4 regions of the Dyella sp. SYSU CM1112 genome follow, and region 3 is predicted to be linked to each of the others. Evidence: riboswitches for the same ligand, from Rfam matches in the RefSeq annotation. Region 3 holds a riboswitch; each other region holds the start of a gene.
The links. Region 3 has a riboswitch for cobalamin ahead of metE (5-methyltetrahydropteroyltriglutamate--homocysteine S-methyltransferase). Riboswitches for the same ligand answer to the same signal wherever they lie in the genome.
Positions count from the first base shown of each region.

Region 1 (7,111 bases), 240 kb from region 3:
CATCGTGCAGCTTCGCGTTCAGCCAGTAATCGAACTGCAGCTCGCCGTTGGCGGCACGGCTGTCGGAGAAACCGGGATGCGCGCCATATTCCTCTGCCAGCGCGTTCGATTGCGCCAATGCGTTGTAATAGATCTCTTCCGCGATGCGCGTGGACAGCTCCAGGGCTTCGGCGGAATCGAACGGCAGGCGCAATTTGAAGAACACGTCCTGCAGACCCATCACGCCCAGACCCACCGGGCGCCATTTGCGGTTGGCGGTGGCGGCCGTAGCAATCGGATAGAAGTTCAGATCGATCACGCGGTCGAGCTGGCGCACGGCGGTGCGTACGGTGGTGGCGAGCTTGGCAAAGTCGAACGCACCGTCGACTACGTGACGCGCGAGATTGACCGAGCCGAGATTGCACACCGCCGTCTCGCCGGCGTTGGTCACTTCCAGAATCTCGGTGCAAAGGTTGGAGAGGTGAATGACGTTCTCGGATTTGGCCGTCTGATTGCTGGTGGCGTTGCTGCGATCCTTGAACGTCATCCAACCGTTGCCGGTCTGGGCCAGGGTACGCAGCATGCGTGCATACAGCTCGCGCGCTTTCACCGTTTTGACGGCCAGGCCCTCGGTTTCGGCCTTGTGGTAAGCGTACTCAAAGGCTTCGCCCCAGCTATCGACCAGATGCGGCACGACCTTGGGATCGAACAGCGACCAGTGCCCGTCGTGCTCCACGCGGCGCATGAATTCGTCGGGAATCCAGTTCGCCAGGTTGAGATTGTGCGTGCGGCGCGCTTCGTCGCCGGTGTTGTCGCGCAATTCCAGAAACTCTTCGATGTCGGCGTGCCAGGGCTCCAGATACACGCAGGCCGCACCCTTGCGCTTGCCGCCCTGGTTCACGGCGGCGACGGAAGCGTCCAGCGTTTTCAGCCACGGCACCAGGCCATTCGAGTGGCCATTGGTGCCCTTGATCAGCGAGCCGCGCGAACGCACGCGCGAATAAGCCAGGCCGATGCCGCCGGCGAATTTGCTGAGCTTGGCGACGTCGCCGTATTTTTCATAGATCGATTCCAGCGAATCTTGCGGCGAATCCAGCAAAAAGCAGGAACTCAGCTGCTCATGCGCCGTGCCTGCATTGAACAATGTCGGCGAGCTGGCGATGTACTCCAGCGAAGAGAGCAGGCGATACAGTTCCAGCGTTTCACCGATCTCATTGCCGCCCAGTGCACAGGCAATACGCATGAAGAAGTACTGCGGCGTTTCGATCACCTTGCGCAGCTGCGGATGGCGCAGCAGGTAACGGTCGTACACCGTGCGCAGGCCGAAGTACTCGAAGCGGCGCGAGGCGAGCGGATCGATCGCATCGTTGAGCTTGCGCGCGTTCTCGGCCACGTAATCGCGCAGGCGCGCGTTGAGGATGCCCAGTTCTGCGCCGCGTGCAATGGATTGCGAGAAGCTCTGGATTTCCTGGCCGCTTACTTCCTTGTCGATGAAGGCGCTGAGCAGGCGTGCGGCGAGCTGGCCGTATTCGGGTTCCTCGGCCGTCAATGCGGCGGAGGTGCGAATGGAAAGCTGATCCAGCTCCTGCGTGGTGGCGCCGTCATACAGGCCGCCGATGGTCTTGAGCGCCACGCGCAGCGGATCGACAGCGTGCAGGCCCTCGGCACTGCGTGTTACCGCGCGGACGATCTTGTTGACGTCGACCACTTCCTGCTTGCCATTGCGCTTGGTGACGCGCATCTGGCCGGGGTTGTGCGGCGGGGTCAGGGTGAAAGGAGCTTCGGCAGTAACGGACATCGTGACAGGGCTGGCAGGGGATGACGGATCGGTATCGGCGGAAAAAGCGGTCGTGTCCGCGCGGGCGGCGGTGCGCTCGCGCGATTCGGTATCGAGAGGTTGCATGTCGGACACTCCGGGTTGTGGAGGCCGTCCCGGCCGGAACGATCCGGTTGGAATGGACGGACTCCCTGGACTCAACCGCCTGCTCCCGCGCGCAGGGCTGATGTGGCAGCTAGGGTGGGGAGTCGTCCGATGCGGGTGACATCCGCATCGTGCGACACACTTCCCCGCGGAAGCCGTCACCGGCGGCATGACGTTCCAGTCATGCCGTGTCGGCAGGTCTTCGGACTTGCGGATGTGGATCTTGCGACCCGCCTAATGACCCCGGCTTCCCAGTCGCGAATCGACCAGTGCCCATGGGGCGTTCGTCTCCGCTTACCGCTGCGGGGCAGTTCCGGATTCGCACCGGATTCCCGAGCCGCCTCCGTTTACCTGGCGACGGCGACCGACGGAGCACAACATATCGGGGTAATCTGTGTCGGTCAACCCAATAATTTGTGGATAAGCCGGTGGATAAGCAGCCTGAAACCAGGCGCCGCGCGGCTTGCGGGATTTTTGTGACGGACTGCCCATAACACGATGGCGGGCTGATCCATGGTCGATGGGGCGCGGCCCTTCCGGTGCGTCCCAATGACGCCGGACACATGACAGCCGCGGGTCGTTCGCTAAGCTCCAAGGCATGTCCCTGGGGAGTGAAGCGATGAACGGGTACCGTCGAATGGCAGTCCGCTGGTGGTGGGTGGCATGCCTGCTCTTATGGCCGTGCTGGGTGCAGGCCGCTTCGATCAACGATGCCGCGCTGGCTCCGACGCCGCCGATGGGCTGGAACAGCTGGAACCATTTCGGCGCCGACGTCACCGATGTGGACATCCGTCACGCGGCCGATGCGATGGTATCCAGTGGCATGGCGGCGGCCGGCTATCGTTACGTCATCATCGATGACGGCTGGCAGGGGCAGCGGGACGCGCACGGCATGCTGCACCCGAACGCGAAATTTCCCGACATGAAGGCACTGGCCGATTACGTGCACAGCAAGGGCCTTAAATTCGGCATCTATTCCTCGCCGGGTGAAAAGACCTGCGGCGGCTTCACGGGCAGTTACGGGCACGAGGCGCAGGACGCGCGCTTGTTCGCAAGCTGGGGCGTGGATTACCTGAAATACGATCTGTGCAGTTTTTCGCGGCACATGCGTGGAAAGAGCCTGGCCGAGCAAACGGCCATGATGAAAGCGGCATACCAACGGATGCGGCAGGCATTGGACGCCACCGGACGTCCTATCGTCTATGCGCTGTGCAGTTATGGCTGGGGCCGCGTGTGGGAATGGGGCGCGGACCTGGGCGCCAACTTGTGGCGCACCACGGATGACATCCAGGCGAACTACATCAGCATGATGTTCAACGCCAATTCGCAGCTAGGCTTGGAGCGTTACGCGGGACCTGGCCACTGGAACGATGCGGACATGCTGGAGATCGGCAACCAGGGCATGGATTCGCAGGATAAGGAACGCACGCACATGAGCCTGTGGGCGCTGCTGGCTGCGCCGTTGATTGCAGGCAATGACCTATCGTCCATGAGTGCGGTGACGCGCGAGGTGCTGACTAATCGCGAAGTGCTTGCGATCGATCAGGATGCACGCGGCATCGCCGGTGGTCGCGTGATGCAGGCTGGTCCCATCCAGCTCTGGTCGCGCCCGCTGGCGGATGGATCGATGGCGGTGGGCTTGCTCAACACGCTCAACCACTCGCTGGATGCGACGTTGGATCTGAAGGCGCTCGGCTTGGGTGATAGCGTCACGGCACGCGATGTGTGGGAGCACCGCGATCTCGGGCGGATCGACAGCCGGCATGTGTTCGAGGTGCCGGCTTATGGCGTGGTGCTGCTGAAGGTGAGCGGAGCAAAACGCTAGCAGCATGCGCCTTGGTAGGTGTGCGTCGCTATGCCGATGCGTCATCTTCGTCTTCGCGGGGATGACGCATTCATGCACGCATCAAGTTACTGGTAGGCGATGCCGTTGCTGAAAAACTAAAGTCGGTGCAGCGTTCGGTGTTGCGGATGGCGATAAGCCATCCAGGTAGCGATAAGACCGCACAATGCGGCGAAAGAAAGCCACAAGCCTGGCGCTGCCTTGTTGCCGGTGATGTGAATCAGCCATTGCGATATGGCCAGGCTGGAGCCGCCGACCGTTGTCGCCAGGCTATAGGCCAATGAAAAACCGGTGGTGCGTACTTCTATCGGCATGATCTCCGTCAGGGCGACCACGAGTGCGCCGTTATAACTGGCGTAGAGGAAGGAGAGCCACAATTCCACGCCGAGCAGTTTGCCGAAATCGGGCGACGCGGCCAGCCAATGCAAGGCAGGGTAGGCGGTCGTCAGGGCAAGTAAGGTACAAGCGAGCAATAACGGGCGGCGTCCGATGCGATCAGACAGCGCGCCCATCAGCGGCAACCAGATGAAATTGGAGATGCCCACGCACAGGGTGACGGTGAATACATCCAGGTGCGACAGCTTCAGGACGGCGGAACCGAAGGTCGGCGTGTAGGCGGTGATCAGGTAAAACGACACGGTGGTCATCATCACCATCGCCATGCCGACCAGCACAGTGCCGGCATGCGCCATCATCGATCGATAGATCTCGCCGATGCCGGGGCGATGCCGTGCAAGAAACGCTTCGGTTTCTTCCAGCGAGCGGCGGAGCAGCAACAGGAATGGAACGATCAGGCAGCCGATAAGAAAGGGAATGCGCCAGCCCCATGTTTCCATCGCCTGTGCAGGCAATGCATAGTGCAGCGTCAGGCCCAGTGCGGCGGCGAACATCACTGCCACTTGCTGACTGGCCGATTGCCATGAGCAGTAGAAACCGCGATGTCCGGGCGTGGCGATTTCCGAGAGATAGACCGACACGCCGCCGAGTTCGACACCGGCCGAAAAACCTTGCAGCAAGCGTCCTGCCAGCACCAGTAATGGCGCGAGCACACCGATCGTGGCGTAACCGGGAACGGCGGCTACCAACAAGGTGCCGATCGCCATCAGGCTCAAGGTGAGCAGCAAACCACGACGACGGCCGTGATGGTCGATATAGGCGCCGAGCACGATGGCGCCTATCGGTCGCATGACAAAGCCTGCTGCGAACGCGAGCAGGGTGAGCAGCAGCGAGGCGTAAGCGCTGTGACTAGGAAAATAGGTTCTGGCGATGGCCGGGGCGTAATAGCCGTAGACCATGAAGTCGTACATTTCCAGAAAGTTGCCGCTGACAACGCGGAAGATGGTCTTGAAACGTTCGCGCCGGGAATGCGCTACCGCAGCGTGGGACATCAATAGGTTCCTTATCCGACACGACGCCGGTACGTGACATACATCGAACGTAGCAGCGTGCGAGCAGTCATGCGTGCCGAATGATCGCAAAGGCAGGCACGAGGTGGCGAGCCTTACATGCTCACATCGATCTCAATCGGATAATTGACTGAATCGGACAGTTTCGGCGGCTTGGGAAACGTCCACGCGGAGAACTGACCGGCCAGGCATTTGGCGACCGGTGTCGGCGCGCGTACGTCCACATTCAAGGGATGGCCGTCGGGCGAGATATCGGCTACCAGCGTAAAGGGCGATTTATCGGCGGGAGTGTTGCTTGCCAGGCAGCCTTTCAGCGCATCCGTCATAGGGTTGCCGGTCTTGGCCCAGAACTGCTTTTGGTACGCCGGTCCGGTGGATCCTGCTTCGATCAACTTGGCGCGCTGCACACGTGCCGTGAAGCTGTCATCGGCAGGTGCGGCGGGCGATGTGCCAGCGAGAAGCGCCACAGCAAGGATCGTCAGCATGGATAACTCCCGGGTTCATGCGAAGACAGCACAGTACAGCCCCCACTCGGGTGAGTGAAGCGTGGGGCAAGAAGGCCGTACTTGTCATTCGGGGCGATGCGGCAGGGCGAGGTATTCCTCGCTCTGCATTTCGATCAGGCGCGACTCGGTACGCCCGAACTCCGCGCGTAGCCGCTCGCCGTCGTAGAGCTCGGTGATCGGCGCAGCCGCAGAGAGAATCAGCTTGACGTGACGGTCGTAGAACTCATCGACCAGCTGCACGAACCGCTTGGCGGGATCTTCGCTATAGATGGTGAACTGCGGTACGTTCGACAGGATGATCGCCGGCGCGGTCTTGGCAAGCGCGATGTAATCGGCGACTGCTCGCGGCCCCTCGCATAGCGCAGCGAAGTCGAACCACAGGATGGTGCTGGCGCGCTTGCGTACGGCAATCGGGCGATCGTTGATGATGATCTCGCCACCGTCGACGATGTCGCCGTGCGCCTGGGTGGAAAAAATGCGTGACAGCTCGCGTTCGGCCTCGGCGCCGGGCGGCGTGTGATAGACCGGTGCGTGGGTAAGCGCACGCAAGCGCCAATCGTGCGAGGAAATCATTTCCACGACATGACATTGCTGCTTGATGGAAGCGATGGCGGGCAGGAAACGTGCGCGCTGCAGCCCTTCCTTGTAGAGATTATCAGGCGCGGTATTCGATGTCGTGACCAAGGTGACCCCGCATGCAAACAGGGCTTCCAGCAAGGTGGACAGGATCATGGCGTCGCCGATGTCGTTGACCAGGAATTCGTCCAGGCACAACACGCGGCAGCGTGCGGCGATACCGGCGGCTACCTCGACCAAGGGGTCCTGGCGTTCGCCCAGCTCGCGCAAACGCTCGTGCACCTCGCCCATGAAACGATGAAAGTGACGGCGCAGCGCTACGCCATGCGGCAAGCTGGCCGCGAACAGATCCATCAGAAAGGTTTTGCCGCGTCCGACACTGCCCCACAAGTAAAGGCCGCGCACCGCATCGCGATGCTCTCCGCCCAGCAGTAACTTCAAGCGCCCAAGCAAGCCGTTCCCGTTTTCGTCGGCGGCGCACAAGGCCATCTGCATGCGGTCGAATTCCGGCAGCACGGCCAGTTGCGCGGGATCGGAGGTCCAGCGGTGAGCCGCGACGCCTTCCTGGTAACGCGCGCTGGGGGATAGTTGAGTCATGACGAAGCGATCTTGCGTTGATTTCTGATCTCGATGCCGTCATCCCCGCGAACCAGGGAGTCAGCCTTCGTTTTGGGGATGGGGAGCAGAGGGATTCCCGCTTTCGCGGGCTGGCGACCAGTGGGATGAGAGCCGTTTCTCAAGGGCGCTTGTGCGTGTGTTATTCACGCATGTGCGGTAAATAATCCTGTGCCCAATGCTTTACGGCGCCGCGCAGGTCCATCAGGCGACGATGGAAGAAGTGGCCGGTTTCCGGCATGCGGATCAGCTCGGGTGGTTGTTC
Region 1 is NZ_JBZEGI010000002.1:558,831-565,941, reverse strand. Features, by position in the region: gene AC4HNJ_RS05550 (ribonucleoside-diphosphate reductase subunit alpha) at 1-1,777, opposite strand, end outside; cobalamin riboswitch at 2,077-2,284, opposite strand; gene AC4HNJ_RS05545 (glycoside hydrolase family 27 protein) at 2,520-3,725, shown strand; gene AC4HNJ_RS05540 (MFS transporter) at 3,842-5,131, opposite strand; gene AC4HNJ_RS05535 (peptidase C13) at 5,245-5,634, opposite strand; gene zapE (cell division protein ZapE) at 5,719-6,828, opposite strand; gene AC4HNJ_RS05525 (alpha/beta hydrolase) at 6,989-7,111, opposite strand, start outside.
Region 1: linked by a shared signal. The riboswitch ahead of AC4HNJ_RS05550 (ribonucleoside-diphosphate reductase subunit alpha) and the one ahead of metE (5-methyltetrahydropteroyltriglutamate--homocysteine S-methyltransferase) in region 3 are both predicted to bind cobalamin.

Region 2 (7,111 bases), on a different contig from region 3:
CAGTGGCCGCTCGGCACGCAGCACGCTAGCAATGGGCAGGGTGCTGTCAGGCTTTTCCGCTTCCGCCAGCACGTCACGCTTGTCGTTGCCTTGAATGTGCAGATACAGCGTCCGCGCCTTCAACAGCACCGGCAAGGTAAACGTGATGCGCGGTTCGCCGGCGCCTGGTGCTCGCATCGGCAACACTTGCGCCGTGTTCGACGTATCCAGTGCTTCGCCGAGGCGATCGCCACCGGGAAAGAAAGAAGCCGTATGTCCATCCGGCCCCATGCCCAGCACGATCACGTCGAAAGGCTGCTTCAAGGCAGCCACCCGTGCACGCACTTCACCAATACCGGCTTCCGGTGTCGCGGCCTCCACGTACAAGGGCACGAATTCCGCATCGGCCGCCCGGTGTTGCAGTAGCAGCGATTCAACCAGTCGTGCATTGGAACGCTCATCCGATTCGGGCACCCAGCGCTCGTCCACCAACGTGACGGTCACCCGCGACCAATCCAGCGCCTTGTTTGAAAGCGCCTCGAACAGACGCTTGGGCGTGCTGCCGCCGGAAACCGCGATCAAGGCTTCGCCGCGCACATCGATCGCTTCGCGCAACTTACCCGCCAGGCTTGCCGACAAGGCCTCGGCCAGCGCCTGGGCGTCATCGAACGCATGCAAGGCGTGCTTCGCGCTCACGGCTCGTGATCCTCATCCCAAGTGCGGCCATCGCGCTCAATCAATGCTACCGCCGCGCTCGGTCCCCAGGTGCCGGAGGTGTACGGACGCGGCGACTCGCCGGTCGCCGCCCAGGCAGCGAGGATCGGGTCGGCCCAGTTCCATGCGGCCTCCACTTCATCACGACGCATGAACAAGGTGGGGTTGCCGCGCACCACGTCGAGCAGCAAACGCTCATACGCATCGGGCTGTTGCACGCCGAACGCTTCGGCGAAGCTCATATCCAGCGGTACGTGGCGCAGACGCAGGCCGCCCGGACCCGGATGCTTGATGGTCAGCCACAGCTTTACGCCTTCATCCGGCTGCAGGCGCAGCACCAGGCGGTTCTGTGCCAGCGGACCGGCCGAAGCGGTGAAGATGGAATGCGGCACCGGCTTGAACGCCACCACGATTTCCGACACACGCTCGGCCAGACGCTTGCCGGTGCGCAGATAGAACGGCACGCCGGACCAGCGCCAGTTGGCGATTTCCGCCTTCAAGGCCACAAAGGTTTCGGTATTGGACTTCTCGATCTTCGACTTGCTATCGCTGTTCAAGTCTTCGATGTAGCCCGGCACGCTCTGCCCTTCGGCCGCGCCCGCCCGGTACTGGCCGCGCACGGTGAGTTGGGCAGCGTTGGCTTCATTGATCGGCTTGAGCGCATGCAGCACCTTGAGCTTTTCATCGCGCACCGCATCCGGCGACAGCGAAGAGGGCGGCTCCATCGCCACCATGCACAGCAGCTGCAGCATATGGTTCTGCACCATGTCGCGCAGCGCGCCGGCATGATCGTAATAGGAACCGCGGCGCCCCACGCCGAGCGTTTCCGCCACGGTGATCTGCACGTGATCGATATGGCCGGCGTTCCACAGCGGCTCGAACAGGGCGTTGCCGAAGCGCAGCGCCAGCAGGTTCTGCACCGTTTCCTTGCCGAGGTAATGGTCAATGCGGAAGGTTTGCGATTCCGCGAAGACACGGCCGACGTCATCGTTGATGCGGTTGGCGCTGGCCAGGTCATGACCGATCGGCTTTTCCAGCACTACGCGCGACTTGCCCTCGTTGAGGCCGTAGCCGCCCAGACGCTGGCAGATGTCCACGAACAATTCGGGCGAGGTGGAGAGATAGAACACGCGCACGTGATCGGGCTGTTCGCCCATCAGCTTGGCGAAGTCGTCCCAGCCGTTGTCCTTGCGGGCGTCGAGCGGACGGTAGTGCACCATTTTGAGAAAGGCGTCGAGCTTGTCCGCCTGCGCCTTGGCTGCGCCGTTGATGGCGGAGCGGACTTGCGCGCGATAACCGTCGTCATCCAGACCCTCGCGGGCCACGCCGATGATGCGGCTGCCGGGCTGGATCTGGCCGTCGATAAAACGATGAAACAGGGCAGGGAGCAATTTGCGTACGGCCAGGTCGCCGGTACCGCCGAAAATCACCAGATCGAACAGATCGACCGGTTGAGCAGGTGCAGTCACAACTCACCTCATGGAATGCGGGCAGTCGCGGGGATGCGGCTGCCAGGGGAACTCTGATCGTACCAATGACATACCAGGCCATACCAGTGTTTTCGGTGTGCAATCGTATGCAAAATTTTCCTAAGCTGGCGGCCACCCCGTGTAACGCCCTGTTGTGCCAGTGGTTCGCCATTGGTATGGTTGCCAGCTATGCAAAGTGCCCTGGCCGAGGAATACCGGCGCCTGAGCCGTGATACGACCACCCATCAGCCGCTGGCTTACCTGCGGCTGCGCCGGGCTATTCGCAATGTGATCCAGCATCGCGACATCGAGCCGGGCCAGACCTTACCCAGCGAACGCGATTTATCGCAGGTCCTGGGTCTGTCGCGCGTGACGGTACGCAAGGCAATTTCAGGCCTGGTTGAAGAAGGCCTGCTCACCCAGCGCCACGGCGCCGGCACCTTTGTGGCCGAGCGCATCATCAAGCCGATGTCGCGGCTGACCAGCTTTACCGAAGACCTGCGTGCACGCGGCTTGCATCCGCGTTCCGAATTCTTCGAACGCAGCGTGGGCGAAGTGACGCCGGAAGAATCGATGGCACTGAACCTTTCCCCCGGCGTGCTGGTGGCGCGCCTGCACCGCGTGCGCTATGCCGAAGATGAGCCGCTGGCGATCGAACGCAGCGTGGTGCCGGCCAGTGTGCTGCCCGATCCGCACGAAGTGCACGACTCGCTGTACGAAGCACTGGAAAAGCACAACAGCCGCCCCGTGCGTGCGTTGCAGCGCTTGCGCGCCGTGTTGCTGGCGGCGCGTCAGGCCCGCTTGTTGCATGTCAGCGTGGGCAGTGCCGGTCTGCATATCGAACGCCGCAGCTTCCTCGACGATGGCCGCGTGGTGGAATTCACCACCTCCTGGTATCGCGGCGACATCTACGACTTCGTAGCGGAATTGCAGACGGACTGATGCCGCGCATTACAACCGAGACATGACCTCCCCCGCCTACAGGAGAGGGGTCATTCGTTCTTGCGGTGGAAATGTTCTTGCGGTGGAAATAACGGCGAATTGCCCTGGCCGTCCCCAACCGCTACAGTGGCGCCCGTTTCGGGTGTCCCCTGTTCGCCCAGGGGATGAAACGGGAAGCCGGTGCGCTGTGTTCCCACAGCAAGGCCGGCACTGCCCCCGCAACGGTAAGCGAGCGCGGTAGCGCCGTCGGTCCATGACATGGCCGGCAGCTATCACGAACGGTCACACGCCACTGTGCACGACATGGGAAGGCGCCGTTCGGCGGCATGCGGATCCGCATGCCACTCGCAAGTCCGGAGACCGGCCCGCGACAGAGCCTTGAATGGCTCTCCAGGTTCTGGTGCTCGCGGCGGGCGAGGCACGGAGATCGCGCTGCAGCCGTCGCCTGCCCGCTCTTTCCGCTGCTTTTCCCCTTTGGCGCCAGTCATTCATCTGCGCCGCGCGGGGACGTGCGGCAAGGGGTCATACACATCATGTTGAAGAAGACTGCGCTTGCAGCGGCGCTGCTGGCCGGATTGGCCAGCCCGGCCCTCTACGCCCAAACCACCTCCGATCAAAGCGGCACGTTGACGCCGGTGATCGTCACCGCCACCCGTACCGCCATTACCGCCAACGATGCCTTGTCATCGGTAACCGTCATTACGCGCGAAGACATCGAACGGCTGCAGCCGGTTTCGGTGGCTGATCTGCTCACCGGCCTTCCTGGCATTTCCATTGCGCAAACGGGTGGCATCGGCCAGCAGACTTCCGTCTATGTGCGCGGCACCAATGCCACGCACGTGCTGGTATTGGTCGATGGCATACGCATCGGCTCCGTGAGCTCCGGCTTGGCCGCGCTGGAACAGATTCCGGTGAACGTCATTGACCGCATCGAGATCGTGCGCGGACCGCGCGCCAGCCTGTACGGCTCCGACGCGCTGGGTGGCGTGATCCAGATCTTTACCCGCCACGGCCAGCCTAACGGCGGTATTTCGCCCTCCGTCAGCGTGACGGGCGGCAGCCACGGTTTCGTCAACGGGCAGGCAGGCCTGTCCGGCGGCACCGATCATCTTTGGTACAACGCCAGCCTCGGCGGCGAATACACCGGCGGCATTCCCGCCTGCCGCATGGGTGCGGCGGAACTCGGTGTCGCCTGTTTCGTCGACGATCCGCGCAATGACGCCTACCGCAACTGGAACGGCTTCGCCAACTTCGGTTATCGCTGGGACAACGGCACCGAACTGGCCTTCGACTGGCTGCGCAGCAAAAGCAACGCCGAATACACCGGCAGCCCCTATGGCGGCAATGACGCCATCGAAGAGCAATACGTAGCCGGCGCGCGCCTGAGCTTTTCGCCGCTCTCGATCTGGAAAGTCACGCTCGACGCCGGGCAAACCCGCGATGACGACGCCACGTTCTACCAGGGCAGTTATTTCGGCCTGTACTACCCACGCACCGGCACCGGTTATTTCAATTCCCGCCGCAACCAGGCCTCGTGGCAGAACGACATCACGCTCACCTCCAATCAACTGCTCACCGTAGGCGTGGACTATGAGCAGGAACACATCACCAGCGACACCGCCTTCGAGCAGACCACGCGCGGCGATACCGGCACCTTTGCGCAATACCAGGGCACCTTCGGCCAGAACGAAATACAGGTCTCCGCGCGTCACGATCACAATGATCAGTTCGGCAACCACAACACCGGCTCCGCGGCCTGGGGTTATCACTTCGAACATGGGCCCGTGCTATCGGTGAGTTATGGAACCGCTTTCCATGCACCGACCTTCGACGATCTGTATTTCCCGGCTTTCGGCGGCGTGCCCACCTCCAATCCGGACCTGAAGCCGGAAACCTCGCGCAGCGTTGAAGTCGGCCTCACGCAACAGCTCGATCATTGGAATTGGGGTGTAAACGCGTACCAGACACGCATCACCGACCTGATCGGCTTCAACAGCGAATTCGTTCCTGTGAACATCAGCCGCGCGCGCATCCGCGGCATTGAAGGCCAATTCGGTTTCGATGTGGACGACTGGCGCGTACAAAGCTATCTCACGCTGCTGCAGCCGAAAGACGACGACGGCAGCGCCGACAACGGCAACATCCTGCCACGCCGTGCCGAGCGCACCGCACGCATCGATGTCGACCGCCGCTTCGGCAAGATCAATCTCGGCGTAACGGAATTCGCTTCCGGCAAGCGCTATGACGACGCGGCCAACGTCTATCGCCTGGGCGGCTACGCCACCACCGATCTGCGCGCCAGCTACACCTTCGCACCCGGCTGGCAGGTGGAAGCCAAACTGGCGAACGCGTTCGATCACAGCTACGAGACCGCCTACTACTACAACCAGCTAGGGCGTACCTGGTATCTGACCTTGCGTTACAGCCCCTGATAAAGCGGCGTGTTTGAGCACCCTATGGTTCGCTTAGCAGCAGCAACGGCTGCTACAGCGTAGCGGTCGGTCTCAGCGCACGCTCGGGCAATCCCGCCCCAACCCTCCTCCCCTGCATGCAGGGGAGGGCGCCATGTCCGGCAGTCCCGCAACACGTCTTTTCACATCTCCGGCCGCGCCATGCCTTTCGGCACGGCCGGACTTCAGGCACATTTGCAGGTCTGGCTTCCCAGGCATAAAGGTGCCCATGATTGCGCCCTTCTTTTCGCTTGCGCCGTTGCCCGCGCTGGAGACGCGCAGGCATGGCTTGCATTTACCTGACGCTGCACAGGTAACGCGATGAATATTTTCGCGCCGATTATCCGTCGGCCTATCGGTACCTCATTGCTGGCGATCGGCCTGACGATTGCCGGGTTTTGCGCGTACTTGATGCTGGGCGTCGCCGCATTGCCCACGCTGGATTTTCCCGGCGTGTTCGTCACGGTCGCGCAGCCCGGTGCCAGTCCGCAGACCATGGCGACCACGGTGATGGCGCCACTGGAACGCCACCTGGGGCGCATCCCGGGCGTGCAGGAAATGTATGGCAATGCCACGCAAGGCAGCGCCACGATCATGGTGCGCTTCGATTTCGGTCGCAATGTCGACAAGATTGCCGAGGATGTGCAGTCGGCAATCAATGCCGCCGCACCCGACCTGCCCAGCTCGTTGCCGAGCCCGCCGCAGTACTTCAAATTCGATACCTCGCAGATTCCGGTGTTGCTGATCGCGCTGACCTCCAGCAGCCTTCCGCCGGACAAGCTCTACGACCTCACCGATACCTTGCTCAGCCCGGCGGTGGCGCAGATTCCCGGCGTGGCGCAGGTGCAGGTGTTCGGCGGCACGGCGCACGCGGTGCGCGTGGATATCAATACCGCCGCCCTGTCGGCCAAGGGACTCACCGCCAACGACATCGCCAACGCCTTGCGTGCGGCCAACGTCACCTCGCCACAAGGCATCCTGAGCGACGGCCAGACGCAGATGACCGTCACCGCCAACGACGCACTGCACACGCCGCAGGATTTCGCCAACCTGATCATCGCCAACCGGAAAGGCTTGCCGGTGCGCCTGTCGGACGTCGCCAAGATCACCAGCGGCGAACAGGACAAATACCAGGCGGCGTGGTTCGACGGCATGCGCGCAGTGGGCATGCAAATCAACAAGCGGCCGGAAGCGAATTCCGTCGCCACGGCGGAAGCCATCCGCGCCAAGCTGCCGCAACTGCGTCAATGGTTGCCGGCCGACGTGCAGATGACGCCGATCCTCGACCTGACGCAAACCACCAAGTCGGCCTTGCACGAAGTAGAGGTCGCATTGCTCATCAGCATCGCGATGGTGGCGCTGGTGATGCTGGTTTTCCTGCGCAAGCTGCGTCCCACGCTGATCGCCGCGCTCAGCGTGCCGCTATCGCTCGCCGGCGCGTTCGTGGTGATGTGGTCGCTCGGCTACACCTTGAACACGCTGTCGCTGGTCGCGCTGGTGCTGTGCATCGGCTTTGTGGTGGACGATGCGATCGTGGTGATCGAAAACATCGTGCGC
Region 2 is NZ_JBZEGI010000005.1:156,721-163,831, reverse strand. Features, by position in the region: gene pgl (6-phosphogluconolactonase) at 1-675, opposite strand, end outside; gene zwf (glucose-6-phosphate dehydrogenase) at 672-2,162, opposite strand; gene AC4HNJ_RS09590 (GntR family transcriptional regulator) at 2,352-3,104, shown strand; cobalamin riboswitch at 3,228-3,487, shown strand; gene AC4HNJ_RS09585 (TonB-dependent receptor domain-containing protein) at 3,638-5,536, shown strand; gene AC4HNJ_RS09580 (efflux RND transporter permease subunit) at 5,876-7,111, shown strand, end outside.
Region 2: linked by a shared signal. The riboswitch ahead of AC4HNJ_RS09585 (TonB-dependent receptor domain-containing protein) and the one ahead of metE (5-methyltetrahydropteroyltriglutamate--homocysteine S-methyltransferase) in region 3 are both predicted to bind cobalamin.

Region 3 (7,111 bases):
CAGCCTGCTGCATCTGGAAACCACTACTGGCCAGTTCTATGTTGCCGCGGGGGCAGCACTCGTGCTCGGTCTCTACGCATTCACCTTGCCGCCCTGCCCGCCGCGTTTGCGTGGCCAGAGCCACCGTTCGTGGCTGGATGCCTTGGGGCTCACGTCGTTTGCCTTGTTCAAGCAGGGCAAGATGGCGGTGTTCTTCATCTTTGCCATGCTGCTGGGTGCGGCACTGCAATTGACCAACGCCTATGGCGATACCTTTCTGCACGATTTCGCCCACGTGGATGCCTATAAGGATCTGATCGCGGTGCGCTATCCCGCCATCATCATGTCCATCTCGCAAGTGTCGGAAACGCTCTTCATCCTGGCGATACCTTTCTTTCTGAAACGCTTCGGCATCAAGACCGTCATGTTGATCAGCATGCTGGCGTGGACCTTGCGCTTTGGCCTGTTCGCCTTCGGCAACCCGGGACCGGGACTGTGGATGATCGTGCTCTCATGCATCGTCTACGGCATGGCCTTCGACTTCTTCAACATTTCCGGTTCGCTATTCGTGGAAGGGCAAAGCGACCCGGCCATCCGCGCCAGTGCACAAGGCCTGTTCATGCTGATGACCAACGGCATCGGAGCCGTGCTCGGCAGCTCAATCAGCGGCATCGTGATCGACCGGTATTTCACCCGTCCCGATCACTCGCTGGAGTGGCACGGTATCTGGCTGACATTCGCAACCTACTCGCTGATCGTCGCGGTGCTATTCGTCTTCCTCTTCAAGCACAAGCACGAACCCGAAACCCGGCAAGGCATTCCTGCGCACTGACGTTCACCGCCGCATGTCCCTACCCCTTTGCGTGAAGGATGGCGGGGCAAGTCACAAGCTTCGCCTGCCTCGTGCGAAGAGAGAGACGAGCAGCCAGGGTTACAATACCCCTATGCAGATCGGCCCCTATCGCATCGACCCGCCCGTGGTGCTCGCACCCATGGCCGGCGTTACCGACAAGCCTTTTCGCCTGCTGTGCAAGCAGCTGGGCGCGGGCCTTGCCGTGTCTGAAATGACGACAGCCGATCCGCGTCTATGGCAAACCCGCAAATCCATCCAGCGGATGGATCATGCAGGCGAGCCTGAACCCGTCAGCGTGCAGATCGCCGGCTACGATCCCGTCATGCTGGCCGAGGCAGCGCGGTTCAACGTTGCCAATGGCGCGCAAATTGTTGACATCAACATGGGCTGTCCCGCCAAAAAGGTATGCAACGTGTGGGCAGGCTCGGCCTTGCTGCAAGACGAGCCGCTGGTCGCGCGCATCGTGAAAGCGGTAGTGAGCGCGGTAGAAGTCCCGGTCACGCTGAAAATCCGCACCGGCTGGGATCGGCAGCACAAGAACGCCCTCACTATCGCGCGCATTGCGGAGGACAACGGCATCGCGGCACTCGCCGTGCATGGACGTACACGTGCGGACAAATACGAAGGGGAAGCCGAATACGACACGATTGCCGCAGTGAAATCGGCCGTTCGCATACCGGTCCTCGCTAACGGCGATATCGCGACACCGCAACAAGCCAGGCATGTACTCGACGCAACGGGTGCCGATGCGGTGATGATCGGCCGCGGCGCGCAAGGACGGCCATGGATTTTCCGGGAGATCGCCCACTACCTGGCGACTGGAGAAATGCTGCCAGCGCTTCCACCGCTGGAGGTTTCGGCCATCTTGCTTGGCCATCTGGAACATCTTTATGCGTTCTACGGCGAACAGGCCGGCGTACGTATCGCGCGCAAGCACTTGGGTTGGTATGCAAAGGATCGGCCCGAGAACACGGCCTTTCGTGATGTCGTCAATCGCGCCGAGCACGCACACGACCAACTGCGCCTGACGCGCGAATACTTCGAAGGGCTGCAAGCGCAGTGGCGCATCGCCGCTTGAATGACGCATTCCGATAAATGTTCGCAAGCCTTTGCGGCGCCGAAGCAGGCATCATCGGCAAGTCGTTCTTGATGCCACGCCACGATGTACCTCTCCTTCGCCCGCTCGCTGAAGTTTCCGCTGCATATCGCCATCCTCTTGAGCGTCGCACTGCTGCTCAGCGGCTGTGAGGCGAGCCTGTTTGCCGGACTGAACGCCACCGATCGCCGTGCCGGCATCGTGGCAGAACATGGCATCGTCTTCGATCCGCAGCACCAGCTGAAGCTGGATGTGTACCGACCACGGAATGCGGAACACGCCCCAGTCGTGGTGTTTTTCTATGGTGGCAGTTGGGTCCGCGGCGAACGCGCGTGGTACCGCTTCGTGGGGACGGCACTGGCTTCGCATGGCGTCGTGACGGTCATTCCGGATTATCGGAAATACCCACACGTGAAGATGGACGGCTTCATGACGGACGCCGCGCGAGCGGTCGCGTGGACATTTGCCCACGCTACAGCATGGGGTGGACGGGCGAACGACATCTTTGTGATGGGGCACTCGGCCGGCGGCCAGATCGGCGCACTGCTGGCAACCGATCCATCGTGGCTGACGCCTTACAATCTGCATCCTTTCGATCTGGCCGGCTTTATCGGCCTGGCCGGCTGTTATGACTTCATGCCGATTCCCGCCAGCGAAAAGGACATGCTCGGCATGTTCGGCCGTGATGCCGCCTCACAAGCACGCGCCCAGCCCGTGCGTTTCGTGCACGGTCACGAGCCTCCCATGCTACTGCTGCAAGGCGAAGCCGACCATGAAGTCGAACCCTCCAACGCCATCTCGCTTGCCCATGTACTCAAGGCGCATCACGAAGAAGTCTGGTTGCGCCTGTACCCCGGCGTAAGCCACAACGCATTGGTATTTGCCCTGTCTCGCCCGTTCCACGCCGATGCGCCGACGCTGGACGACGTCATGCGTTTCATCCACGCCCATCCCATAGCCCTTGCTCACTGAGCCGCATGCACTCCCCGGCAACAAGGTGACGGAGTAACGTAGCTACGCGCCTGCGTCATTGAAGGCACGCCGTGCATGGGGTTGCGGACAGCTTGGCATGAACAGCATCGCTACCGGCGACTTCCCCTACATCCATGGTTTTTCGGATGAAGAGCAATCGCGTCTGATGCGTCAGGCGCGCATGTTCGAAAGCACCCTCTACAGCCACATCGATTACAGCAATGCGAGCCATCTGCTCGAAGTGGGATGCGGTGTCGGGGCACAAACCGAAATACTGTTGCGCCGTTTTCCGGACCTGCACATCACGGGCATCGACCGCTCGCCTACGCAATTGGCTGCCGCCGAACGCAACCTGTCCGCGAAGGCATGGTGTGCATCGCGCTACGCGCTGCGCCAAGCCGACGCCGCCGATCTGCCTTTCGCAGACCGGAGTTTCGATGCCGCCTATCTCTGCTGGGTGCTCGAACATATGCCCAGCCCTGCGCGCGTGCTGAGCGAAGTTCGTCGCGTGCTCAGCCCTGGCGCCGTAATTTACGTGACCGAGGTGCTCAATGCCTCGTTCTTCCTCGATCCCTACTCGCCCAACCTGCTGCGTTACTGGATGGCCTTCAACGATCACCAATACGACAGCGGCGGCGATCCCTTCATCGGCGCCAAGCTCGGCAACCTGCTGCTGGCCGGTGGTTATCGCGACGTACAAACCGAAGTGAAAAGCGTGCTGCTGGACAATCGTCAGCCCGGGCGCCGCAAGCAGATGATCGCGTTCTGGGAAGAACTGCTGCTCTCCGCCGCGGAACAACTCATTGCCGCCGGAAAAACCGATGCGGTAACCGTCGATGGCATGCGCGGTGAATTACAGGCCGTGCGCAACGATCCCAACGCGGTGTTCTTCTTCGCCTTCGTACAAGCACGCGCCGTGGTGTATTGACCGGCTCGCCCTGCCGAGAGTCATTGACCATGGCTATGCGTTGAGGCTACTGTTCGCCCGCTGAGGTTTTCATCTCTTTATCCGAATAAAGAGATGCAATTAAAAGGGAAGCCGGTTGGATTCCGGCGCTGCCCCGCAGCGGTGTGTGGAAACGACCTTCGCTATGAGCACTGGGCTATTGCCTGGGAAGCGGCGAACAGTAGGCGGCGTAATGCCTGGTCCACGAGCCCGAAGACCTGCCCCAGCCGAAGCCACCCGTTCGCAACGGCGCTTCGTACGACCTGGGATCTCCGCGGGGAGAGCCGGCACCGCGTCGCCCACTGACGCAGCGCCAGCCTGCCCGCGGTTTACCCAGCTCGCCCGCGGGGGCGAAGGTCGACGGCGCGCACATGGCAATGCCCTGGTCGCGTCTGCCTTCGTTCCTCTTTGCCACGCATTGCAATGAGGAATACACGATGACACACACCACTTATCTTGGTTTTCCGCGCATCGGCCACCGCCGTGAACTCAAGCGCGCACTGGAACAGCATTGGCGCAACGGTAACGCTAGATCCCTGCTCGACACGGCACACGCACTACGACGTCGACATTGGCAGCTTGCTCACGCGGCAGGCATCGGCACGGTCGCCGTCAATGACTTCTCGTTCTACGATCACGTGCTCGACACCGCCGTCTTGTTCGACGCGGTGCCCGACCGTTACCGCCCCCTATGGCAGGAGGATGCGTTGGCCGGCTATTTCGGCATGGCGCGTGGCAACCACACACTGCACGCCTTGGAGATGACCAAGTGGTTCGACACCAACTATCACTACATCGTGCCGGAACTCCACACAGGCCAGCGCTTCCGGCTTACCGTCAACAAACCTCTCAACGAATGGCTTGAGGCGCGTGCGCTGGGATTGGAAGGCCGTCCCGTCTTGCTTGGACCCGTTTCGTTTCTGCGCCTGTCCAAGACCCGCGACGGCAGCCCTGCACTCGACTTGCTCGAGGCACTGCTGCCCGCTTATCTCGAACTGTTGGAGCAGCTTGCACGCGCCGGCGTTTCCTGGATCCAGTTGGACGAACCCTGCCTGGTAGAGGATCTGGATGCCGTGACCCGGCACGCCTACCGCATTGCCTACACAGCCTTGGCGACGGGACGTTCTCCAAAGCGGTTGCTGACCACCTATTTTGCAGGTCTTGGCGACAACCTCTCACTGGCCGCCAGCCTGCCGGTCCATGGATGGCACGTCGATCTGGTGCGTGCACCGGAACAACTTCCCGCACTCCTGTCTGCACTGCCGCAGCAGGGCGTGCTCAGCGCCGGCATTGTCGACGGACGCAATGTCTGGCGCAGCGATCCCGCACGCGTGCGGCCACTCCTGCAAACGATTGCCGAGTCCCGCGGAACCGACCATGTGTGGCTCGCGCCGTCTTGCTCGCTGCTGCATGTTCCCGTCGACGCGGCGCAGGAAACCGCGTTACCACGCGACCTGCAGAACTGGCTGGCGTTTGCTCGCCAGAAATTGGAAGAACTACGGCTCTATGCAAACGAACTCCACGGCGACAGCAACGCCACGGCTATTCTGGATGCACAGGCCGCCCAGCTCGCCGCACGCGCACAGGCACACGGCGTGCAGCGTGAAGACGTCCGTGCGCGTGTCCGCGGATTGAGTCCGCAAGCCACGCAGCGTCGCTCTCGCCTGATGCATCGATGCAAAGTGCAGGCGGACAAGCTCGCGCTGCCGTTATTGCCCACTACCACCATCGGCTCCTTTCCACAGACCGAGGCACTTCGCCACGCTCGCGCCGAGCATCGCGCGGGGCGTATGGATAAGCAGCGTTACGAAACCACCTTGCACGAGGAAATCGAACACGTCATTCGCTTCCAGGAACGTATCGGACTCGACGTGCTGGTGCACGGCGAACCCGAACGCAACGACATGGTGGAGTATTTCGGTGAACAGCTCGACGGCTTTGCCTTTACGCGCCACGGCTGGGTGCAAAGCTACGGTTCGCGCTGCGTAAAACCCCCGATCATCTGGGGCGACATCGCGCGGCCACACCCCATGACGGTACGCTGGTCGGCTTACGCGCAGTCGCTGACCGACAAGCCGGTAAAAGGCATGCTGACCGGACCGGTGACCATGTTGCAGTGGTCGTTCGTGCGCGACGACCTGCCGCGCGAGCACGTCTGCTTGCAACTCGCCCTGGCCCTGCGCGACGAAGTGCATGACCTGGAAAGCGCCGGCATCCACGTTATCCAGATTGACGAACCCGCACTGCGCGAAGGCCTTCCGATCCGGCAAGCCGAGCAAGCGCCCTATTTGGATTGGGCGGTCCACTGCTTTCGCGTCTCGACCGGCGGCCTGCACGATGCCACCCAGATCCATACCCACATGTGCTACAGCGAATTCAACAACATCATCGAGACCATTGCCGCGCTGGATGCCGACGTGATTTCCATCGAGAGCAGCCGCTCAAAGATGGAACTGCTGCAAGCCTTTGAGAACTTCCGCTATCCAGGAGCCATCGGCCCTGGTGTGTATGACATCCACTCCCCGCGCGTGCCGTCGCAAGACGAAATGACGGATCTGCTCGAACGGGCCTTGACCGTGCTGGAACCGCCACAGCTATGGGTCAATCCCGATTGCGGGCTCAAGACACGCGGCTGGGAAGAAACGGAACCGGCCCTGGCCGCCATGGTCGGTGCCGCACGAACCCTGCGCGCAGTACTGACAGAAAACGAAACCTGACACCTCCCGTCCCCTCTCCTTGAAGGGGAGGGGACGCAGCGGCAGTCCCCCGCCAGCATGGGCTGAACCCGGGCCTCACGGTCACATGGATATGCCAGACTGGGCAGTGAAACCCCGGGCTGGTGCGTGTATCATGCGCAACTCCCTTTTACATCTCTTTATCCGTAAAGAAGGATATAAGCCACGATGAGCAATTACCTCTTCACCTCCGAGTCGGTCTCCGAAGGCCATCCGGACAAGGTTGCCGACCAGATCTCCGACGCCGTGCTGGATGCGATCCTGGCCCAGGATCAGCGCGCACGTGTCGCTTGCGAAACCATGGTGAAGACCGGCGTGGCGATCGTCGCCGGCGAAATCACCACCAGTGCCTGGATCGACCTGGAAGCGCTTACCCGCAAGGTGATCCTGGACATCGGTTACAACTCCAGCGACGTCGGTTTCGATGGCGCTACCTGCGGTGTGCTGAATCTGATCGGCAAGCAATCGCCGGATATCAACCAGGGCGTGGATCGCAAAAAGCCTGAAGAACAGGGCGCCGGCGACCAGGG
Region 3 is NZ_JBZEGI010000002.1:318,247-325,357, forward strand. Features, by position in the region: gene AC4HNJ_RS04515 (nucleoside permease) at 1-811, shown strand, start outside; gene dusB (tRNA dihydrouridine synthase DusB) at 924-1,910, shown strand; gene AC4HNJ_RS04525 (alpha/beta hydrolase) at 1,995-2,900, shown strand; gene AC4HNJ_RS04530 (class I SAM-dependent methyltransferase) at 2,998-3,828, shown strand; cobalamin riboswitch at 3,875-4,086, shown strand; gene metE (5-methyltetrahydropteroyltriglutamate--homocysteine S-methyltransferase) at 4,284-6,563, shown strand; gene metK (methionine adenosyltransferase) at 6,750-7,111, shown strand, end outside.

Region 4 (7,111 bases), 100 kb from region 3:
AAGCACTGGCTTGCCGGTTCGCTGCTGCAGCCAGTCGAGGCCCGGCTGCAGCAGCGCGAGATCGCCGCGAAACCGATTGATGACGAAACCCACGATGCGTTGGCGCTCGCTCTCTGAAAGCAGGGCCAACGTGCCGACCAAATGTGCGAACACACCGCCACGATCGATGTCTGCAACAAGAATCACCGGGCAATCGACAGCTTCGGCATAGCCCATATTGGCAATGTCACGATCACGCAAGTTGATCTCGGCAGGGCTGCCCGCACCCTCGACGATCACCGCATCGTAAGCGTCGACCAGCCGACGGTGGGATGTCATCACAGCTTCAAAAGCAACTCGTTTGTAGGCGTGGTAGTCGCGTGCGTCCATGGTAGCGACAGCATGGCCGTGCACGATGACCTGGGCACCTACGTCCGTATTTGGCTTCAACAAGACGGGATTGAAATCGACTAACGGTTCGAGCTTGCAAGCCTGAGCCTGTACCGCTTGTGCGCGACCGATTTCGCCGCCATCCACCGTCACAGCCGAATTCAACGCCATGTTCTGGGGTTTGAACGGCGCGACCCTGCTGCCGCGTCGATAGGCCCATCGGCACAATGCCGTCACCAGTGTGCTTTTGCCGGCGTCCGACGTGCAGCCTTGGACCATCAGTACATGCGCGGTCATCGCCGTATCTCGCCGAGTGCTCTATCCAGGCGCTCGAACGCAATCTCATCGCGCGGCAAACCGAAGCGCAAACTCGATGGCGTATCGAACAAGCGCACAAGAATGCCGCGCGACGCAAGCTCACCATGCAGCCATGATGCGTCCACATGCAAACACCACTGGAACAAGCCGCAACCTCCTGCAGGGGCAAGTCCGTACCGACTCAGCAATTCAGACAAGCGTTCGCTCGTACGCAGAAGGCGCTCGCGCGCGTGCATCTGCCAGGATGTATCAACCAGCGCATGCTGCAATACGTAGCGCGTAGGCCCGCTCAATGTCCACGGTCCGAGCTTCTCCTGCAACGCATTGAGCAAAGCGGGGGCGGCACATACGAACCCGGCGCGCGCACCCGCCAAACCAAAGAACTTGCCTGCCGAGCGCAGCACGATCAGACCTTCGCGATATGTGTGTGGGCATAAGCTACGGTCTGGCGTTACGTCCATGAACGCCTCATCCACCACCAGCCAGCCACCCCGCGCTGCAAGCGCTTCGTGGATCTGCAACAACTGCTCCGGTTCGAAGCGATCTCCGCCAGGGTTATTGGGATGGATCAAGACCAGCACATCCCAGGATGCAAGCTCGGCGAACAATGCATCGGCAGCCATGCCGCTCACCTGGTGTCCCGCTCGTTCCCATGCTTGCCGGTGTTCGGCATATCCGGGTGCGATGATGCCGACACGTGACGGCGCACGCAGCGACGGCAACGCTTGAATGGCCGCCTGCGAACCCGCCACCGGCAATATATGCGGTGCTGCGTAGTACGCATACGCCGCATCCATCAGACCGTCCTCTTCCTCCGGAAGCCACTGCCACGCTGCAGGCGGGATGGCCGGCACCGGCCAACCGAACGGGCTGATACCCGTGGACAGATCAAGCCATTGCTCCCATGGGATGCCGTACTTGTGCGCAGCACGCCGCAAACGTCCGCCATGCTCAAGCATGGATGCCTCCGCTTGTTGCTATACCAAGCAGCAGCGCTGCCAGCATCCAGATCACCACACCATGACGGACCAGACGACATGCTTTGTGAATGGAACCGGCATCGGGTGCCTGACCTTCGCCGAGTGGCGGCCGCGCCTCCCACACACCGTGATACGGCGCCGCACCGCCCAGCTGCACACCGAGAGCGCCCGCGCCTGCAGCCATGACCGGGCCCGCATTGGGACTGTCCCATTGCGCAGCCTGCGTGCGCCAACATCGCCACGCACCATCGAAATGCCCAGCCAGCGCATAGGTAAACGCGGTAAGCCGCGCGGGCAGGAAGTTGAGCACATCGTCGATGCGCGCCGCCGCCCAGCCAAACCGCTCATAGCGCGGCGTTCGGTAACCCCACATTGCGTCAAGCGTGTTGACCAGTCGATAGAGCAGTGCACCGGGCGCTCCGAGCACGGCAAACCAGAACAAGGTGCCGAATACGGCATCGTTGCCATTTTCCAGCACGGACTCCGTCGCGGCGGCGGCAACCTGCTGTGCGTTCAAAGCCACAGTGTCACGGCTGACCATGCGCCCGACGGCATGGCGAGCCGCATCGAGATCATCCCTGGCAAGCGCCTCGGCCACGGGCCGCGCATGCTCTCCAAGACTGCGCAAGCCTAGCGCCAGATACAACGTTATGACCGCGATGCACCATGCCGCCCATGCCGGCACAGCTTGCTGGATGGTCCGCAGCATCAGAACCAAGGGCAGCACGGCCAACGCCCACGCCAATATACCTCGCACACGTCGATCCGCATGTATGCAATGCTCGATCCAGACGGCTAGACGGCCAAATGCCACCAGAGGATGCCCACGGCGCGGCTCGCCTAGCCATGCATCAAGCAAAACGGCGGCAAGCATGGCCGTCATGGTGCTCATGCGCGAAACAAGCCCAAGGCCGCCGAGGGATGCGAAGGAAAGTAGAAGTGCACGAAGCTGGCGGTAAAGCGACGATCGCGATAGACCGCCTCGCGGCCAGGGCCCCCATTGGGATTGAACGCATGTGCGATCGGCTCCGCATCGATCGATGCCTGCGCGTAGTGAAAAGTATGCCCGCGCAAGCTGCCTTCAGGCAGATCAACGCCCTGAAGACCCAACGCTGCGAGCCGCGGTTGCAAGACCGCACGACCGGGCAATAAAGCCGCCATCGTCGCCTCGTGCCCGCTTTGATCCGTCAGCCCATCGAGCGCGAAGAGCAATCCGCCACATTCGGCAAGCATGGGTTTGCCGGTATCGCGATGCGTGCGCAAGGCTGCATGCAAGTCGGTCCGTCGCGACAAGGCATCCAGATGCAGCTCTGGATAACCACCCGGCAACCATACGGCCTCGCAGTCGGGTAAGGCATCACCGGCCAAAGGCGAGAAGAAACACAATTCCGCACCCGCCGCGCGCAATAGATCCAGATTGGCCGGATAGATAAAGCAAAATGCGTCATCGCGCGCCACGGCAATACGCTGTCCTTTCAATAGGGGCGGAATGCTTTCGCTGGCCGAGGTTTCGAATGCAACAGGCGGCGGCAGTGCCGTTGCGGCATGTTGCGCCCACGCATCGGCCAAGGCATCGAGTCGCGCATCGATATCGGATAGCTCCGCTGCCGCGATCAAACCCAGATGCCGTTCCGGCAGCGCAAGCCGCTCTTCGCGCGGCAATGCGCCGAGCCAGTGCAAGGAGGCAGGAAGGCTCTCTTTCAGCAGCTGCGCGTGATAAGCACTACCGATGCGATTGGCAGCCACGCCATACATCGACAGCCCTTCACGGTAGGTTGCCAGGCCACAGGCAAGCGCGCCAAAGGTTTGCGCCATCGCCGAACCATCGATAACCGCCATCACCGGCACGCCCAATTGCTGTGCAAGATCGGCGCTGGACGGCGCGCCATCGAACAACCCCATTACACCTTCCACCAGGATCAGATCAGCATCGCCCGCGGCATCAAAGAGACGCTTGCGTACATCCGCTTCGCCGCACATCCACAGATCGAGCTGATAAACCGGCGTACCTGCGGCGCAGGCCAGCACCGTGGGATCGAGGAAATCGGGCCCGGTCTTGAACACACGCACGCGCCGCCCCTGCCGGGTGTGCCAGCGGGCAAGTGCAGCGGTCACTGAAGTCTTGCCCTGCCCCGATGCCGGCGCGGAAACCAGCAAGGCCGGGCAGTGCCGGACATGGCTCATAGCTCCACGCCTTTTTGTGCCTTGATGCCGGCCTCGAAAGCATGCTTGACCACACGCATCTCGGTGACCGTGTCGGCGACAGCGATCAATCCATCCGGTGCGCCGCGGCCGGTGATGACGACATGTTGGCGTGGGGGACGTGCCGTCACGGCCGTCAGCACTTGCTCCAGCGATACGTATTGCTTCACCAAGGCGATATTGAGCTCGTCCAGCAATACGAAGTCATAAGCGGGATCGGCGAGCATGCCTGCGGCGATGGACCATGCGGCTTGCGCCGCTGCGATGTCGCGCGCCTTGTCCTGAGTCTCCCAGGTAAAGCCCTCGCCCATGACGTGATAGTCGAGCTGGTCGCCGGCGAAATGGCGAAAAAAAGCCTCCTCACCCGTGGAAAAGGTGCCTTTGATGAACTGCACCACGCCGCACTTGAAGCCGTGCCCCAGCGAACGCGCCAGCATGCCGAAACCGGAAGAGCTCTTGCCCTTGCCGTTGCCGGTGTTCACCACCAGCACGCCCCGATCGATCGTGGCGCGCGCGATCTTGCGATCGACCAACTCTTTTTTGCGCTGCATGCGTTCGCGGTGACGCTCTTCGGGTGTCATGTCATCGCGCGGCGAACGTTCGCTCATGGCCGCACCGCGGCACGGTCGGCAAACGGGAAAGACACATTCATGGATGCACTCCTTATCGTGTGCCCGGCAAGGGCGCTCGACACACGGAAGGAAGATGATGCGGCAACACGCCGAGGCGTGGCACCCGGACACGGCCCTCCGCCTGTCTGGTTTAAAGCCTGCCGAGGCAAGCTCTCGCATAAGGCCGGTCTCCGGGCTTGCGAGCGAAGGCCTGCGCCTTCTGGCCCACGCCTTCCCGTGCTCGGCACAGTGGCGCTCTGTGGACCTGTTGCTCGCCTACCGTTGCGGGGGCAGCTCCGGAGTCATCGCCCTGACACTGAGCGATCTCACCGGATTCCCGTTTCAACCACTGGCTTTAGGGCCAGCAGTCACCTTAGGCCGGAGCATCATAAATGTCCTGCTCCAGGACGCCTAGCCCGAGCGTCGTTACACGCCAGCTGCACCGACCGATAACGATGCTGGCGTGAGGCGGCCCGCGTCAATGGCTGACATAGGGAGTAAGTCCATGCCGGGTAGCGATATTTCCATTTGGACTTTCGGACGCCTAATCGTCGGTTGATGGTCCGCCTCATTGTCATTAATCTGAAATTGCTGCCCCGCAGCAAAACAACAAGCTAGGGGAAAACTCGCAATGAAGAAAGACGACCGCTCGCCTTATCAAGGCAGGCCCAAGAACGATTCCATCAAACTTCTCACGGCTTCAGTGTTGTTGGCACTCGCCACCACCGCTGCTGCCCAGGACACCTCGCAAGCAGCCTCCAGCGACAAAGCGAAAAACCTGCAGGCCGTGATCGTGACCGGCACACGCGCGCAGAATCGAACCGACAGCACCTCGTTATCGCCGATCGACGTCGTACCGGCTTCAGCCCTGCAAAGCACCGGCACCACCGAACTTTCCACTGCTCTCGCGCGCCTGATTCCTTCGCTGAATTTTCCGCGCCCTTCCGCCACCGACACTACCGATTCGCAACGTCCCGTACAGTTGCGCGGCTTGGCTCCGGATGAAGTCCTGGTGCTGGTCGACGGCAAGCGCTGGCACAACAGCGCCATGGTGAACGTGGACGGCACCATCGGCCGCGGTTCAGCTCCGGTGGATCTCAACACCATTCCGCTTTCTGCCATCGATCACATTGAAGTGCTGCGTGACGGTGCGTCTGCGCAATACGGTTCCGACGCGATCGCCGGTGTGATCAACATCATTCTGAAGCATGGTGCGCAAGGCGGCTCGGTGGAGCTGGATGGCGGCCAATACCAACGCGGCGGCGGACGACAATGGCAGGGTTCGGCCAACTTCGGCATTCCATTGAGCGGTGACAAAGGCTGGCTGCGCATCAGCGTGGATGACGGGCATCAAGATCCGACCAATCATGGCGGCGTCGACATCCGCTATCCCCAATTCGGTGAGAAACAAGTGTTCGGCGATCCCTCGGTGAGCGAGCACAATCTGTTCCTGAACACGCAATACGACCTCACCAACAACATCCAGTTTTATGCCTTTGGCAGCTACCACGATCGCAACGCGATTTCCGACGAGCTGTATCGCAATCCCTATGGCTACCCGTCATCAGTAGCGTCCCTGCTTACGTCGCTCTATCCCGGCGGCTATCAACCGCTACTACAGGCTCGCAGCACCGATCAGGCGCTGGTAGCCGGCGTACGCGGCACAACCAGTGGCGGGTGGCGCTGGGATGTAAGCGCCAACTACGGCGGCAATCGTGTATCGCTGGATACGATCCACACCGCCAACTACGCCTTCCTGCACGATTTTGGCTATACGCCCAACAGCTTCTTCGATGGCGTGGTCTCATCCGCGCAGCAGGTCGCCGATGTCGATATCGCAAAAGACTTCAACCTGAGCTGGTTGCCCAATGCGGTAACGCTGGCCTTCGGCGGCGAGTATCAACGCGACACGTATCAGATCAGTGCTGGCGATCCGAGTTCGTACTACGTGGGCACATCGGGCGTGAGCGGGGGCGCGCAGGGTTTCAGTGGCTACAGTCCCGTGAACGTGGGCTCATGGAGTCGCAGCGACGTAGCGCAGTATGTAAGTCTGGAAACCAACCTCACCGACAAACTCGGCACCTCGTTCGCCGTACGGCATGAGGATTACAACGACTTCGGCAACACGGTGTCGGGTGCCTTGGCTGCACGCTACGACTTTACCGATCGCTTCGCGTTGCGTGGCAGCGTCTCGACCGGATTCCGCGCCCCGTCGTTGGCGCAGGAAGACTATTCCCAGATCGGCTCGCTTTACCTGACACCCAGCAACGCAGGACCTGGGGTAGCGCCTGGCATCTATCAGACCGGCCTGTTGCCAGTGAACAATCCGGTAGCGCAATTGCTGGGAGCTCAGTCACTGCGTCCGGAGCGCTCGCACAACTACACCGTCGGCGCGGTGTTCAATCCGATCGACCCGCTGACGCTGACCTTGGATATCTACCAGATCCAGATCTACAACCGCATCGTGCTCTCCAGCACGCTGAGCGGACTCAACAATCCGGCGGTGGTGGATTACCTTGCCGCGCATGGCATCACCAATGTGTCCTATAGCTCGGCGCAGTATTTCACCAACGCGGTAGATACACGCACTCAGGGCGGCGACATCGTCGCCAGCTACCATTCGGATTTCGG
Region 4 is NZ_JBZEGI010000002.1:213,492-220,602, forward strand. Features, by position in the region: gene AC4HNJ_RS04115 (cobyric acid synthase) at 1-666, opposite strand, end outside; gene cobD (threonine-phosphate decarboxylase CobD) at 663-1,646, opposite strand; gene cbiB (adenosylcobinamide-phosphate synthase CbiB) at 1,639-2,559, opposite strand; gene AC4HNJ_RS04130 (cobyrinic acid a,c-diamide synthase CobB) at 2,556-3,851, opposite strand; gene cobO (cob(I)yrinic acid a,c-diamide adenosyltransferase) at 3,848-4,450, opposite strand; cobalamin riboswitch at 4,646-4,871, opposite strand; gene AC4HNJ_RS04140 (TonB-dependent receptor plug domain-containing protein) at 5,112-7,111, shown strand, end outside.
Region 4: linked by a shared signal. The riboswitch ahead of cobO (cob(I)yrinic acid a,c-diamide adenosyltransferase) and the one ahead of metE (5-methyltetrahydropteroyltriglutamate--homocysteine S-methyltransferase) in region 3 are both predicted to bind cobalamin.